DNA from 2 places in the Psychrosphaera ytuae genome. Region 2 is predicted to be linked to the other one. Evidence: predicted binding sites of a transcription regulator. Region 2 holds the regulator's gene; the other holds the start of a gene.
The links. The regulator sigma-54, encoded in region 2, starts transcription at its own class of promoters, with help from an activator protein. The targets are predictions, from matches to a motif close to GTTGGCACGNNNNTNGNNT.
Positions count from the first base shown of each region.

Region 1 (3,425 bases), 170 kb from region 2:
GCGGTTGTGATTCAGCCGTAACAGATTGGCTTAGGGCTATTAGTCCCAAAAAGAAGGAGTAGGTAAAAGCTTTAATTTGACGTGTCATTTATAAAGTCCGTTTAAAAGTCCATTTAAAAAAGTGAAACTTATGTTAGCAGAGATTTACAATAGCAAAAGCCCCAAAAGTAATTTACTTTTGGGGCTTTGGAAAGGCTAATTGCCAACTCTAACCAAGGTTGCTCCAGTCGCAACAAAGTCAGAGTTGAATCATTGCGTTAGCTCAGTCGATTAGTTAATTGTTTTATGCTTTACGGCGACGAAACGCCAAAAAGCCCAAGCCTAACGATAGTAAAATCAACGCGTTTGGTTCATTAACATCAACGGCAGGGTCAGCAACAAACTCAGTAATTGGCGTTTGCGACATATCGATTGTACCAGCCGCCACAAACGAAAGACCTGTTACGAACGCTTGAGCGTCAGTTGGGTCAATCATATTTGAAGTATCAATGCCCAAGATACGGAACATAGAAACACCGCCTTGACCAAAGAAGTACTCTACTTCTGCAACAAGGTTGTCAGCAAATTCCCATCCGTTAGCACCCATTAGCCACAGCTCGTAACGAGCATCAAAACCAGAAGGTAAGATCACTGACGCAAAGTTAGGGCCGCTATTGACAACGTAGTCATAACCGACAGCTACATCTGGATCGATAAATACAATCTCGCCAAAGTCGATTTCAAAGTCAAACTCCCAACCGCCTTCTTCAGTTGTACCATCTGGTAATCTTGGATTGTCAGGGGTCTCGCCAACTTCTGGAATGTAATCAACATTATCTAAAGAGATAGGGGCTTGGCCTTCACTTGCATATTGACCATCTCTAAAAGAGAAAGTCCACACACCTTCTTCACCAGAATTTGACGTATTTGCAAGTTCCAATACTTCTTCAGTAAGCGATCCTGGCAGGCTGTAATAAGTTGGGGCTTCGAGAATATCTTGTTCAAGGCTCAGTGAGCTCAATTGAGTGCTTTGTGGAATTGGGAGAAATTCGCAAACAGATTCAATTTCACAAGGAGGAAAGCCTTCGCAGTCACTAACCTCACAATCATCAATCGGTGGAAAATCAGAACAGTCTTCTATCACTTCACACTCATCAATCGGCGGAGCACCATTACCAAGACCAAAGCCTGCGTTTGCATTGTCTGACCATTCTAAATTTTGATAACGAAACTCAACATCAAAGTCCCCATTGACTCCGGTGTCACCTGAGCGATCAATCAATACAGCCTGAAACGTATTTCGTGCCGAGTTTTCTGTATTACCGTATTCAGCAACGCGATCCCAAGTAACGGCAACAACGCCTTCTTCAGGACTACCAACGTAAATGTCGCCACAGGTATCACAGGAAATGTCTACATCACCCCAAAAAGGTGCGATGATTGGGAATGGTACGTTGTCAAATGAGGTCGCACTAAAGCGTGTAAACCCACTACCAAAAGTAATATTACCGTTGGTGTTTACAAAAAATGTGCTTGCAGAACTACCGCCCCAGCTCAGTGTAAATGGTAGCTGTAACTCATTACTAGAGCCGTCATCGACTTTAGGAGTAGCAATATCACCCAATTGTGATTCACCGCCCATGCCGTACAAAATGACATCAGCTTGAGCTTGTTTAGTTACTGTAAATGCCAGCAATACAGTAACAAGAAGGTTTTTAAACAGCTTCATGTTTTATAAGTCCCTTTATTAGTAGGTGGTTGATTTTGTTATTGATTTAAAGCTTCACCCCAAGCAAGTAAAATGCCATTAGCTATCTTATTGAATTTGTTGGGAAAATAATTAATTGACTGTACTTCCTGTAAAAAAAATAGACACAATTTAAGCAGTTACTATTGAAAAACTGGTACTGAGCAAAGAATAAACTAGTATAAAACCAGTTTAATTTGCCTTATTACAGGAGTAGGCATGTCCACCGAAACCACGTTAATTGAAATTTGTAACCTCACTAAAGCGCAATACCCTCAAATCAAAGAACTAATGGATGAAGCTTATCCCGGCTTGGGCGGGGCATGGCCGAGTCACACGATTTATCGATTGATTGATCAGTTTCCAGAAGGACAACTTGGAATTGTCGATGATGGCAAAATTGTCGGTATCGCATTAAGTGTGCAAGTGGATTACGGTCGTTTTTCTAACCCGCATACCTATGAAGATATTGTTGATGGTCATGACCGTGTGTATAGCGATGAAAATGGCGATGCTATGTATGGTCTAGATGTTGTGATTGCCGCAAGTCACAGAGGAATGCGTTTGGGGCGCCGTTTATACGACGCCAGAAAAGAGTTATGCCGCCAATACAACTTAAGAGCAATTTTGGCTGGCGGCAGGATCCCCCAGTATCACAATTATCGAGATACACTGTCGCCGACCGAGTACATTGAAAAAGTCGACAAAAAAGAAATATACGACCCGATTTTATCGTTTCAGTTATCAAATGACTTTCAGGTCAAACGTCTCCTCAAAAAATACCTGCCAGAGGATCAAGAGTCGGTAGGCTACGCGACATTGCTAGAGTGGAACAACATAATGTACGAGCCTACTGATACGGTGCTCGAGTCGACCAAATCTGTGGTTCGGGTTGGTGCTGTACAGTGGCAAATGCGCTGCGTTGAATCAGTCGAAGAGCTGCTCAAACAAGTGGAATACTTTGTTGATACCGTGTCCGACTACCAATGTGATTTTATTCTGTTTCCGGAGTTTTTTAACGCGCCTTTGATGGGACTCGGCCCACAAACCAACCAAACTGAAGCCATTCGCTTCTTAGCCGAGTACACAGACACTTTCAAAGAAGCCATGTCGAGAATGGCTGTGGAATACAACGCCAATATCATTACGGGTTCAATGCCACTGGCCGAAAACGACAATATCTACAATGTGACTTACTTGTGTCATCGCAGCGGCAAAATAGACGAACAGCGCAAAATCCACATTACCCCACATGAACAAAACGACTGGGTCATTCAAGGAGGCGATCGCATCGCAGTATTTGAAACGGATGCAGGGCGAGTGGGCATCCAGATTTGTTATGACGTTGAGTTTCCTGAACTAACTCGTATTCAAGCCAAACAGGGATTGGATATTCTGTTTGTGCCGTTTTGGACCGACACCAAAAACAGTTACCTAAGGGTTCGTCATTGTGCTCAAGCACGAGCCATAGAAAACGAGTGTTATGTCGTAATCGCAGGTTCAGTCGGCAACTTACCGGAGGTAGAAAGCCTTGATGTACAATACGCTCAGTCAGCCGTATTAACTCCGTCTGACTTTCCATTTCCTCACGATGCAACACTGAATGAAGCAACACCAAATACAGAAATGTTGTTATTTAGTGACTTAGATATGGATAAACTAAAAATTTTACACAGCGAAGGCACAGTACGAAACCTCA
Region 1 covers NZ_CP072110.1:2,500,291-2,503,715, forward strand. Annotated here, with positions in the region: gene J1N51_RS11165 (invasion associated locus B family protein) at 1-88, opposite strand, end outside; gene J1N51_RS11170 (nidogen-like domain-containing protein) at 284-1,708, opposite strand; gene J1N51_RS11175 (bifunctional GNAT family N-acetyltransferase/carbon-nitrogen hydrolase family protein) at 1,946-3,425, shown strand, end outside.
Region 1: a site for sigma-54 is predicted at 1,770-1,788, ahead of J1N51_RS11170 (nidogen-like domain-containing protein). Genes of this name have one in related genera too.

Region 2 (3,425 bases):
TCGTCACAACCGATAAAATGTTTGTTATTAAAGGACAAAGAACAACCATTACCGGATATGGACTCAATGCTGATTTGAAAGAAGGCAGAGTTAAAATGACGAAACACGTACAAACCATTCTGAAAGGAAATCAATAATGACGATAAAACAATTTGCTATAGCCCTGGGTTTGACTCTGTTATCTACTTTTAATGCATTGGCGTCAGATGACCTGACTATCGATGCACAAGAGCAAGACTTAAACTTTAAAAAGAACACTATGTTTTTCAAAGGTAATGTTCAGATCAACCAAGGTTCGATGAAAATCAAAGCGGATGAGCTATATGTCATCACAAAAGACGGTGCCGCCGAAAAATTGATCGCAAAAGGCAGTCCAGCTACCTTTTCACAGAGCAGTTCAGAAGGCGATGAACTAGAAGCGAACGCGACAGAAGTCATCTATTTGGTCAACGAGCGAATTCTTGAATTGAGAGGCTCTGCAAAGTATCGTCAAGGCGGTTCTGTGGTTGATAGTGCAAACGGTAACATTACATTCGATTTAGAAAACAAACGCGTTAAAGCAGTTGGTGGCACCGAGAACAATGGTCGTGTTACAACAACCATCAAAATCAAGCCAAAAACAAATAACGAAAAAGATTCAGGTAACGATTAATGACAAAGTTAGTCGCTCAACATTTAGCGAAGTCATATAAAAGTCGACAGGTCGTCAAAGACGTTAGCTTGTCAGTAGAAGCCGGCCAGGTCGTAGGCTTATTAGGCCCCAATGGTGCTGGCAAAACGACAACTTTTTACATGATTGTTGGCCTTGTACCAAATGATAAAGGTTTGATTCAGCTCGACGACATAGACTTGAGTCACGAACCTATGCACGTTCGAGCTCGAAAAGGAATCGGCTACCTGCCGCAAGAGTCTTCTATCTTCAGAAAATTAACGGTTTCACAAAACATCATGTCAGTTTTGCAAATGCGTAAAGACATTGACGCAAACCAGCAAGCTGATTTACTGGATGATTTAATCGCCGAATTTCATATTGACCACATTCGAGATAGCCAGGGTATGGCGCTATCCGGTGGTGAGCGACGTCGAGTCGAAATTGCCCGAGCACTTGCAGCAGACCCTAAAATTATCTTGCTTGATGAACCATTTGCTGGTGTTGATCCTATCTCAGTGATCGATATCAAAAAAATTATTCAACAACTCACGGCAAAGGGCATTGGCGTGTTAATTACAGATCATAATGTCCGTGAAACACTTGATGTCTGTGAAAAAGCCTATATCGTTAGTCATGGGGAGCTAATTGCCGAAGGCACCCCAGCGGAAGTTTTAGAAAGTGAGATCGTTAAGCAAGTTTATCTTGGTGACCAGTTCAAACTTTGATAATTTATAAAGAGATAATCTTAATTAAGTCAGTAAGTTCCGGATAAGATGAGACCTACACTCCAACTCAAAATGGGTCAGCAGTTAACAATGACCCCGCAATTGCAACAAGCGATTAGACTGTTGCAACTGTCGTCTTTGGAATTGCAACAAGAAATCCAAGAAGCCTTGGATAGCAATCCTTTATTGGAGTCCGATGACTTTGATAACTACGATGGCCAAGAAGCCTCGGAAGTTACTCAAATCGACACTCATCAAGAAAGCCAAGAAAACGGCGCGAGTAACGATGACGAAATCGAATGGACCAAGGACGAGATAAGCACTAACGAAGCACTGCAAGATCAAACCATGGGAGATGAGCTTCCTACAGACTCTACATGGGATGATTACATGAGCGCAGCCCCTGCTAGTTCTGGGCCGGCTTATGAAGGTGAAGACACTGTCTATCAAGGTGAGACTACAACCAACATCCAAGATCATTTACGTTGGCAGCTTAATCTATCCCCTTTTTCTGAACATGATCTGGCAATTGCCACGGCTATCATTGATGCCATAGACGAAAAAGGCTTTTTAACTGTTTCAACTGAAGACATTGTAGAGGCAGTTGATATTGAAGACGTTGAAATAGAAGAAGTTGAAGCCGTCTTAAAACGCGTCCAAAACTTCGACCCTATCGGTGTCGCATGCCGAGGATTGCAAGAGTGTATGGTTGTGCAGTTACGTCAATACAGCGACGACACACCTTGGAAAAAAGAGGCCATTGACCTCATTCAAGAACACATAGATTTATTGGGTAACCGTGATTACCGCACGATTATCCGCAAAACCAAACTCAAAGAACACGAGCTCAAAGAAACACTAGAGCTGATTCAAACCCTCAACCCTAACCCTGCAAGCATAGTGATTAAAGACGAAATTGATTACGTCATCCCTGATGTGAGCGTGGTTAAGAAAAAAGGTCGTTGGATAGTTGAGCTAAATCCGAATTCTATGCCTAAAATTAAAGTGAACGAACAATACGCTTCACTGTCTAAAACGGCAAAGAACAATTCTGACGCGCAGTTTGTTCGTTCTCACTTACAAGAAGCTAAGTGGTTTATTAAGAGTTTGGAAAGTAGAAACGACACATTGTTAAAAGTATCAAATTGTATTGTGCAACAGCAGCAAGCCTTTTTCGAATATGGGCCGGAAGCGATGAAGCCGATGGTATTGAATGATGTAGCGGAAATGGTCGATATGCATGAGTCAACAATCTCACGTGTGACGACTCAAAAGTACATGCACACACCAAGAGGAATATTTGAACTCAAATACTTCTTCTCAAGTCACGTCAGTACTGAAAATGGCGGTGAATGTTCATCTACCGCTATCCGCGCCTTAATCAAAAAGCTAGTTGCTGCAGAAAACCAAGCTAAACCGCTAAGTGACAGTAAGATTGCTGATATCCTGGCCGAACAGGGCATCCAAGTAGCCAGGAGAACTATCGCAAAATACCGGGAATCGTTAAACATTCCCCCTTCAAACCAAAGAAAACGATTGGTGTAGTTTCACCAATCAAATCAAAAGAAGGAAGAGCATATGCAAATTAACCTAACTTGTCGTCACGTCGAGCCTACTGAGTCATTAAAAGACTATGTAGATACGAAATTTGCAAAATTAGAACGTCATTTCGATCATATTAACAACGTCCATGTGATTTTAGACGTCGAAAAACTGATACAACGCGCAGAAGCGACTATGCATGTTAATGGTGGTGAACTTTTTGCCACATCTGAACATAGTGATATGTACGCAGCCATTGATTCTTTAATTGATAAACTTGACCGTCAGGTCAAAAAACACAAAGAAAAATTAACTCGGCACTAAAGGTTAATTTTAAGTAATACTAGAGGCGCTAAGGACGGCGCCTTTTAACTCATCTTTTGAGACGAAAATCAAAAGACCCAAGCAGTAAAAATGCCATGAAATTAAAAGTACTTCTGCAGCCTGAATGCACCAAAGTGTTATCAGACTGCCAAAGCAAAAAGAAAATCCTAGAACATATTGCA
Region 2 covers NZ_CP072110.1:2,673,207-2,676,631, reverse strand. Annotated here, with positions in the region: gene lptC (LPS export ABC transporter periplasmic protein LptC) at 1-137, shown strand, start outside; gene lptA (lipopolysaccharide transport periplasmic protein LptA) at 137-652, shown strand; gene lptB (LPS export ABC transporter ATP-binding protein) at 652-1,377, shown strand; gene J1N51_RS11890 (RNA polymerase factor sigma-54) at 1,426-2,922, shown strand; gene hpf (ribosome hibernation promoting factor) at 2,956-3,243, shown strand; gene ptsN (PTS IIA-like nitrogen regulatory protein PtsN) at 3,339-3,425, shown strand, end outside.